Regions from separate parts of the Enterobacter sp. SA197 genome, predicted to be linked through region 1. Evidence: predicted binding sites of a transcription regulator. Region 1 holds the regulator's gene; the other holds the start of a gene.
The links. The regulator ArgR, encoded in region 1, controls arginine synthesis, uptake and breakdown. The targets are predictions, from matches to a motif close to ANTGAATAAAAATACANT.

Region 1 (3,374 bases):
GAGATAGCCCCAATGCATGCTCAGGGTGGCGCTATCGATCAGATCCAGGGCATCGTGGTTAATGAGGTGGCACCGGATGGCCCCGCCGCGCAGGCAGGGATTCAGGTGAATGACGTTATTGTCTCGGTAAATGGTAAACCGGCGATTTCCGCGCTGGAAACCATGGATCAGGTTGCAGAGATACGTCCGGGTTCAGAAATTCCGGTTGAAGTCATGCGGGAAGATAAAAAGCTCAAATTGCAGGTCACCATTCAGGAATATCCGGCGACCAGCTAATGCATAAAAAAACCGGAGCGCATGCGGCTCCGGTTTTTGTGCTTACCCCTGATGGCAAGCGGCACACCAGGTGGCTGCAGTCATTATTTGTTAACGAAGTCTTCACCCAACTGGATATCTTTTTTCAGCGTATCCAGCATCCCTTCCAGTGCCTGCTGTTCGAACTCGCTCAATGAGCCTATTGCCTTGCGTTCTTCAATACCATTTTTGCCCAACAGCAGCGGTTGAGAGAAGAAACGCGCATGCTGCCCGTCACCTTCAACGTAAGCACACTCCACCACGCCTTGCTCACCCTGCAACGCCCTTACCAGCGACAGACCAAAACGTGCTGCCGCCTGCCCCATAGACAGCGTTGCCGAGCCGCCACCCGCTTTCGCTTCCACCACTTCGGTGCCGGCATTCTGAATACGTTTTGTCAGATCGGCAATTTCCTGCGCAGAGAAGCTCACGCCCGGGATTTGCGACAGTAAAGGCAGGATAGTCACACCTGAATGCCCCCCCACAACGGGGACCTCGATATCCGTCGGCTGCTTACCTTTAAGCTCAGCAACAAACGTATTGGAACGGATGATGTCCAGGGTAGTGACCCCAAACAGCTTATTCTTGTCATACACACCCGCTTTTTTCAGCACTTCTGCTGCGATGGCAACGGTGGTATTGACCGGGTTAGTAATGATCCCAATACAGGCTTTCGGACAGGTTGTCGCGACCTGGGCTATCAGATTTTTCACGATGCCGGCATTGACGTTAAAAAGATCGGACCGGTCCATACCGGGCTTGCGGGCCACGCCAGCTGAGATAAGGACAACGTCTGCACCCTGGAGGGCTGGCGTTGCATCTTCACCGGAAAAACCTTCAATCTTCACCGCGGTAGGAATATGGCTGAGGTCAACAGCGACTCCAGGGGTGACAGGAGCGATATCATACAGAGTGAGTTCTGAACCTGAAGGCAGTTGAGTTTTCAGTAGTAGAGCTAACGCCTGGCCAATGCCACCAGCTGCGCCGAGGACTGCAACTTTCATCATAAACTCCTTATTATGGTTAGCTAAATATTTCGTTACTCCGTTGCGGCGACCTTAATTCACCCTGATAATTATGGCATCATGCAAACCAAAATTCTGCGGCACGGCACGCTTTTAAAATATTATAATGGGCTTTTCCGATCGACTGACAAACAAACTCAGCGATTACCACTGAGTGTTTACAATATAGACTCGCCAACCATCAAAATAACACCAAATGCATAACATTTATTTTACTTTTGCTTAAATTTGCGACATATGACACAAGCAAATCCCATCCCTTGCAGTGCAGAGAAATTAATAATTGTCTCTTAAATAACAGTATTTTAGATCTTTCCACGGTAGATTATTTGCATAAAAATTCATCCATATGCATAATAATGTAGTTTTCACGACCTGATACGGGTGACTTATGCGAAGCTCGGCAAAACAAGAAGAATTAGTTAAAGCCTTTAAGGCCCTACTTAAAGAAGAGAAATTCAGCTCTCAGGGAGAAATTGTTTCAGCGTTGCAGGAGCAAGGTTTTGACAATATCAATCAATCCAAAGTCTCCCGGATGCTCACCAAATTTGGTGCAGTACGGACACGCAACGCCAAAATGGAGATGGTGTACTGCCTGCCGGCAGAACTCGGCGTCCCTACCACCTCCAGCCCGCTGAAAAACCTGGTGCTGGACATTGATTACAACTCTGCCGTTGTGGTCATTCATACCAGCCCTGGCGCGGCGCAGCTTATTGCGCGTCTGCTGGATTCTCTGGGCAAAGCAGAGGGAATTCTGGGCACCATTGCAGGGGACGACACCATTTTCACCACCCCAGCCAATGGTTTTACGGTAAAAGAGCTTTACGAAGCTATCCTCGTTTTATTCGAACAAGAGCTCTGACACGGCACTTCTCTCCCCTCGTCCCCTGCGAGGGGCTCCTCTTGTTCATCGCTGTTTTGTCATCACCCTGCCATTTTTTTGACACATTGTGCGATTTTACGCTACATCACATTCACCAAATCTATCATTCCGCACAAAAAATCAAATCCTAATATCCTAATGATTTTATTGGTTTTTAACGGCGTAAAAAGTCATTTTTATACATTATTTGATATAAAAAACCGTTTCCTTACCACTTACTTACATTGGAAATAATTAGTCTGGTATTAATTTTTCGGGTGATTAGTGTATACTTGATTTTGTGATGAGGGTCACGAAATAAGACTCTCCAAAAGAAAATGTGACGAGGCAAATATCATGAATATCAAATCTACTGTAGCAGCACTCAGCGTTCTTTCCGTTCTCTCTTTTGGCGCCTTTGCCGCTGACTCCATTGGTGCCGGGCAAGCGCAGAATCGCGAGTCTATGGGAACCATTTCCGTCGGTGGGATTAGCTCTTCACCCATGGATATGCGTGCCGAGCTGAACAAAAAAGCGGAACAACAGGGTGCCTCAGCTTACCGCATCATTGAAGCCCGCACCGGTGACAACTGGCATGCCACGGCTGAACTCTATAAATAAGCTGTACCGACGCACCGCTATACCAACGTACCTTTAAGAAAGATCGCTCAACGGCACAGGCATAAAAATAGCAGTTTAACCCTTCTCGCCGTTGGGATTTAAGGAGAAAGAATATGAAACGTAACACTATCATCGCTACCCTTGGTCTGGCTTCTCTGCTCTCATTCGGTGCCAGCGCCGCAACGCAGATCTCCGCCGACCAGGCACAAAATCTTCAGCCGATGGGCAGTGTCTCCATCTCCCAGACGGCCAGTTCACCCATGAGCATCCGTGAGCAACTGTCAGCTAAAGCCGATCGGGCAGGCGCTTCCAGCTATCGCGTAACCGAATTGCAGGAAGGCGACACCTGGCACGCCACAGCTGAACTGTATAAATAAACCCTCGTCGTAAATGTCCTACGACTTGCCCCTGCATGACAGGGGCTTTTTTATGCCTGTCGGTCAACGAATATTGAAACGCAACTGTCCTTCCAGCTCCTCTTCTGCCTCATCAAACAACAGAATCAACGCCCCAAAACGTCGGCGTAATTTCTCGGGCAGATGGATAAACTCGATTTCCACCGGCAAGGGTAA
Region 2 (3,374 bases), 480 kb from region 1:
CCCGCAACCAATTAAAATCAGAAGTAAATTTACTCGATGGAAGAGTAAACGCGGACGCGGGGTGGAGCAGCCTGGTAGCTCGTCGGGCTCATAACCCGAAGGTCGTCAGTTCAAATCTGGCCCCCGCAACCAATTACAATCTGATGCAAGTTTACTCGATAAAGAGTAAAGACGGACGCGGGGTGGAGCAGCCTGGTAGCTCGTCGGGCTCATAACCCGAAGGTCGTCGGTTCAAATCCGGCCCCCGCAACCAATACATTAAACACCTTAACGGGTGTTTTTTTGTTTTTATTCTTCATCCTTCACGCTGCGCCATTGTTGGCTGCCGTCATTTACCCCGGTCACGTACTTTTGTACGCTCCCGGAGATGCATTCCGTTGCCGCCTCGGCGCAACCCGAATGATTCGAATAAAATATTCAGTGTTCATCCTTCACGCTGCGCCAGCGCTGGCTGCCGTCATTTACCCCGGTTACGTACTTTTGTACGCTCCCGGAGATGCATTCCGTTGCCGCCTCGGCGCAACCCGAATGATTCGAATAAAATATTCAGTGTTCATCCTTCACGCTTCGCCAGCCCTGGCTGCCGTCATTTACCCCGGTCACGTACTTTTGTACGCGCCTGGAGATGCATTCAAACAGAGCAACCCGACTAAGGCATTACCCTCTTCTCGCCAGCGTTGCCCCATCGGCAAAATAGGCTTTAATCCCGGCCAGAATAGACTCTGCCACCTCTTGCTGGAATTTTGCCGTCCTGAGCTTGCGCTCCTCTTCAACATTACTGATGAACGCCGTTTCGACGAGGATCGACGGAATATCCGGCGCTTTTAACACCGCAAACCCCGCCTGCTCAACCCGGTTTTTATGCAGGCTGTTAACATTTCCCAACCTGTTGAGCACCGCTTTGCCAAACTTCAGGCTGTCGTTAATCGTAAGCGACTGCACCATATCAAACATCGTATGGTCGAGATATCGATCGCCGCTTTTGCTGACGCCCCCAATTAAGTCCGCGGCGTTCTGCGTCTCTGCCAGATATTTGGCGGCCGTACTGGTGGCCCCTTTTGTTGAGAGGGCAAACACGGAAGATCCATGCGGCTGGCGGCTACTAAACGCATCGGCATGAATAGAAACAAACAGATCCGCACGTTGCTTCTGCGCCTTCGCCACCCGGACCTTGAGCGGAATGAAGACATCTTCATTACGTGTCATATAGGCCTTCATATTGCCCTCTTTCTCGATAAGCGCACGTAAGCGCCGGGCAATCTGCAGCACAACATCCTTTTCGCGGGTCCGGTATTTACCGATAGCGCCAGGATCCTCACCACCATGACCAGGATCCAGCATGATGACAATCGGGCGATCGCGCCCTGCTTTACCGGGCTGCGGGCCACTCTGCGCTGGCGGAACCTGTTTCTCCAGGTCGCCCTGGTTATACTCCTCAAGCAGCGCCAGTAACGGATCCTGAACGTCTTTGGCATTGGCCGGGTAGAGATCCATGACCAGACGCTCTTTGAACCCGGCGACCGGGGCCAGGGCAAAGAGCTGAGGTTTGATATCCTGCTTAAGCTCAAACACCATACGAACGGTTTGTGGGTCAAACTGCCCTACCCGTGCAGATTTAATGAAAGGATCGTCATTACGAATCTGCGCCCCCATTCCTTTCAGAACAGAGTTAAGGTTTACGCCTTCGAGATCCACAACCAGCCGATCGGGATTGCTCAGTGAAAACTGACGATACTGAATGACCCGGTTGGACTCTACTGTTACACGGGTATAGGTAGTCGCAGGCCAGACGCGCACGGCGACCACCTGGCTTACGGCGGCAAGACCGACCTGACTCACGCTTAATAACCACATGGCTCCCGCGCCCTGTATCAATTTGCGGCGACTTAGCGCTTTTTGACTTCCCGACATGCCTCTCCCGAGCAAAAGCAAAATAATGAATGACCGTATAAACGCCAGAATTGACCGAAAACTTTAACGAATGATGCATAAACTGTCATCTATAAAACGGTAAATGAGGGGCTATCCCGCCTTAACGTTTGATAAAGGTCATTAAGCGCTAATGCATTTTTGGCTTGCACAACAGCCAATAAAAGAATAAAAATACACTTTTTACGAATAATCATGCAGTGAGGGTTGGCCGTGGTAAAGGAACGTAAAACCGAACTGGTGCAGGGATTTCGCCACTCTGTCCCCTATATCAATACCCACCGGGGCAAAACCTTTGTCATTATGTTAGGTGGCGAAGCCATCGAACATGAGAATTTTTCCAGTATTGTCAATGACATCGGGTTATTACACAGCCTGGGGATTCGTCTGGTTGTCGTCTATGGCGCACGTCCGCAAATTGACGCCAATCTTGCTGCGCACCAGCACGAGCCGCTTTATCACAAACATATCCGCGTTACGGACGCCAAAACGCTGGAGCTGGTGAAACAGGCTGCCGGGCTTTTGCAACTGGATATCACCGCCCGACTCTCCATGAGTCTGAACAATACGCCACTGCAGGGCGCGCACATTAATGTGGTCAGCGGTAACTTTATCATCGCTCAGCCCCTTGGCGTTGATGATGGCGTGGATTATTGCCATAGCGGGCGCATTCGCCGTATTGATGAAGAGGCGATTCATCGCCAGCTGGACAGCGGCGCGATTGTACTAATGGGGCCGGTTGCCGTCTCTGTTACCGGGGAGAGCTTCAACCTCACCTCCGAAGAGATAGCCACCCAGCTTGCCATTAAACTGAAAGCGGAAAAAATGATTGGCTTTTGCTCATCGCAAGGGGTCTATGATGAAGAGGGGCACATTGTCTCTGAACTGTTCCCGAATGAAGCACAGGCCCGTGTAGAAGCGCTGGAAGAACAAGGCGATTACCATTCAGGGACGGTGCGCTTCCTGCGTGGCGCGATGAAAGCTTGTCGCAGTGGAGTCCGCCGCAGCCATCTGATTAGCTATCAGGAAGACGGTGCACTGCTGCAGGAGCTGTTCTCACGTGACGGTATCGGAACCCAAATCGTCATGGAAAGTGCGGAACAAATCCGCCGCGCCACCATCAACGATATCGGCGGTATTCTTGAACTGATTCGTCCACTGGAACAACAGGGCATCCTGGTTCGTCGTTCCCGCGAGCAACTGGAGATGGAAATTGACAAATTTACCGTCGTTCAGCGCGATAACCTGACAATCGCCTGCGCTGCCCTCTACCCCTTCCCGGAAGAAAAAATCGGTGAAATGGCCTGTGTTGCGGTGCACCCGGATTACCGGAGCTCATCGCGCGGCGAGATATTACTGGAGCGTATTGCCGCTCAGGCTAAGCAGATGGGGCTGACTAAACTCTTTGTTCTGACCACCCGCAGTATTCACTGGTTCCAGGAGCG

Region 2: a site for ArgR is predicted at 2,093-2,110, ahead of argA (amino-acid N-acetyltransferase). Genes of this name have one in related genera too.

What each region holds. Positions count from the first base shown of each region.
Region 1 covers NZ_CP096393.1:4,460,291-4,463,664, forward strand. Annotated here, with positions in the region: gene degS (outer membrane-stress sensor serine endopeptidase DegS) at 1-276, shown strand, start outside; gene mdh (malate dehydrogenase) at 360-1,298, opposite strand; gene argR (transcriptional regulator ArgR) at 1,711-2,181, shown strand; gene yhcN (peroxide/acid stress response protein YhcN) at 2,539-2,802, shown strand; gene yhcN (peroxide/acid stress response protein YhcN) at 2,916-3,179, shown strand; gene M1D91_RS20875 (barstar family protein) at 3,243-3,374, opposite strand, start outside.
Region 2 covers NZ_CP096393.1:3,975,532-3,978,905, forward strand. Annotated here, with positions in the region: tRNA gene M1D91_RS18640 (tRNA-Met) at 1-10, shown strand, start outside; tRNA gene M1D91_RS18645 (tRNA-Met) at 56-132, shown strand; tRNA gene M1D91_RS18650 (tRNA-Met) at 177-253, shown strand; gene amiC (N-acetylmuramoyl-L-alanine amidase AmiC) at 658-1,911, opposite strand; gene argA (amino-acid N-acetyltransferase) at 2,143-3,374, shown strand, end outside.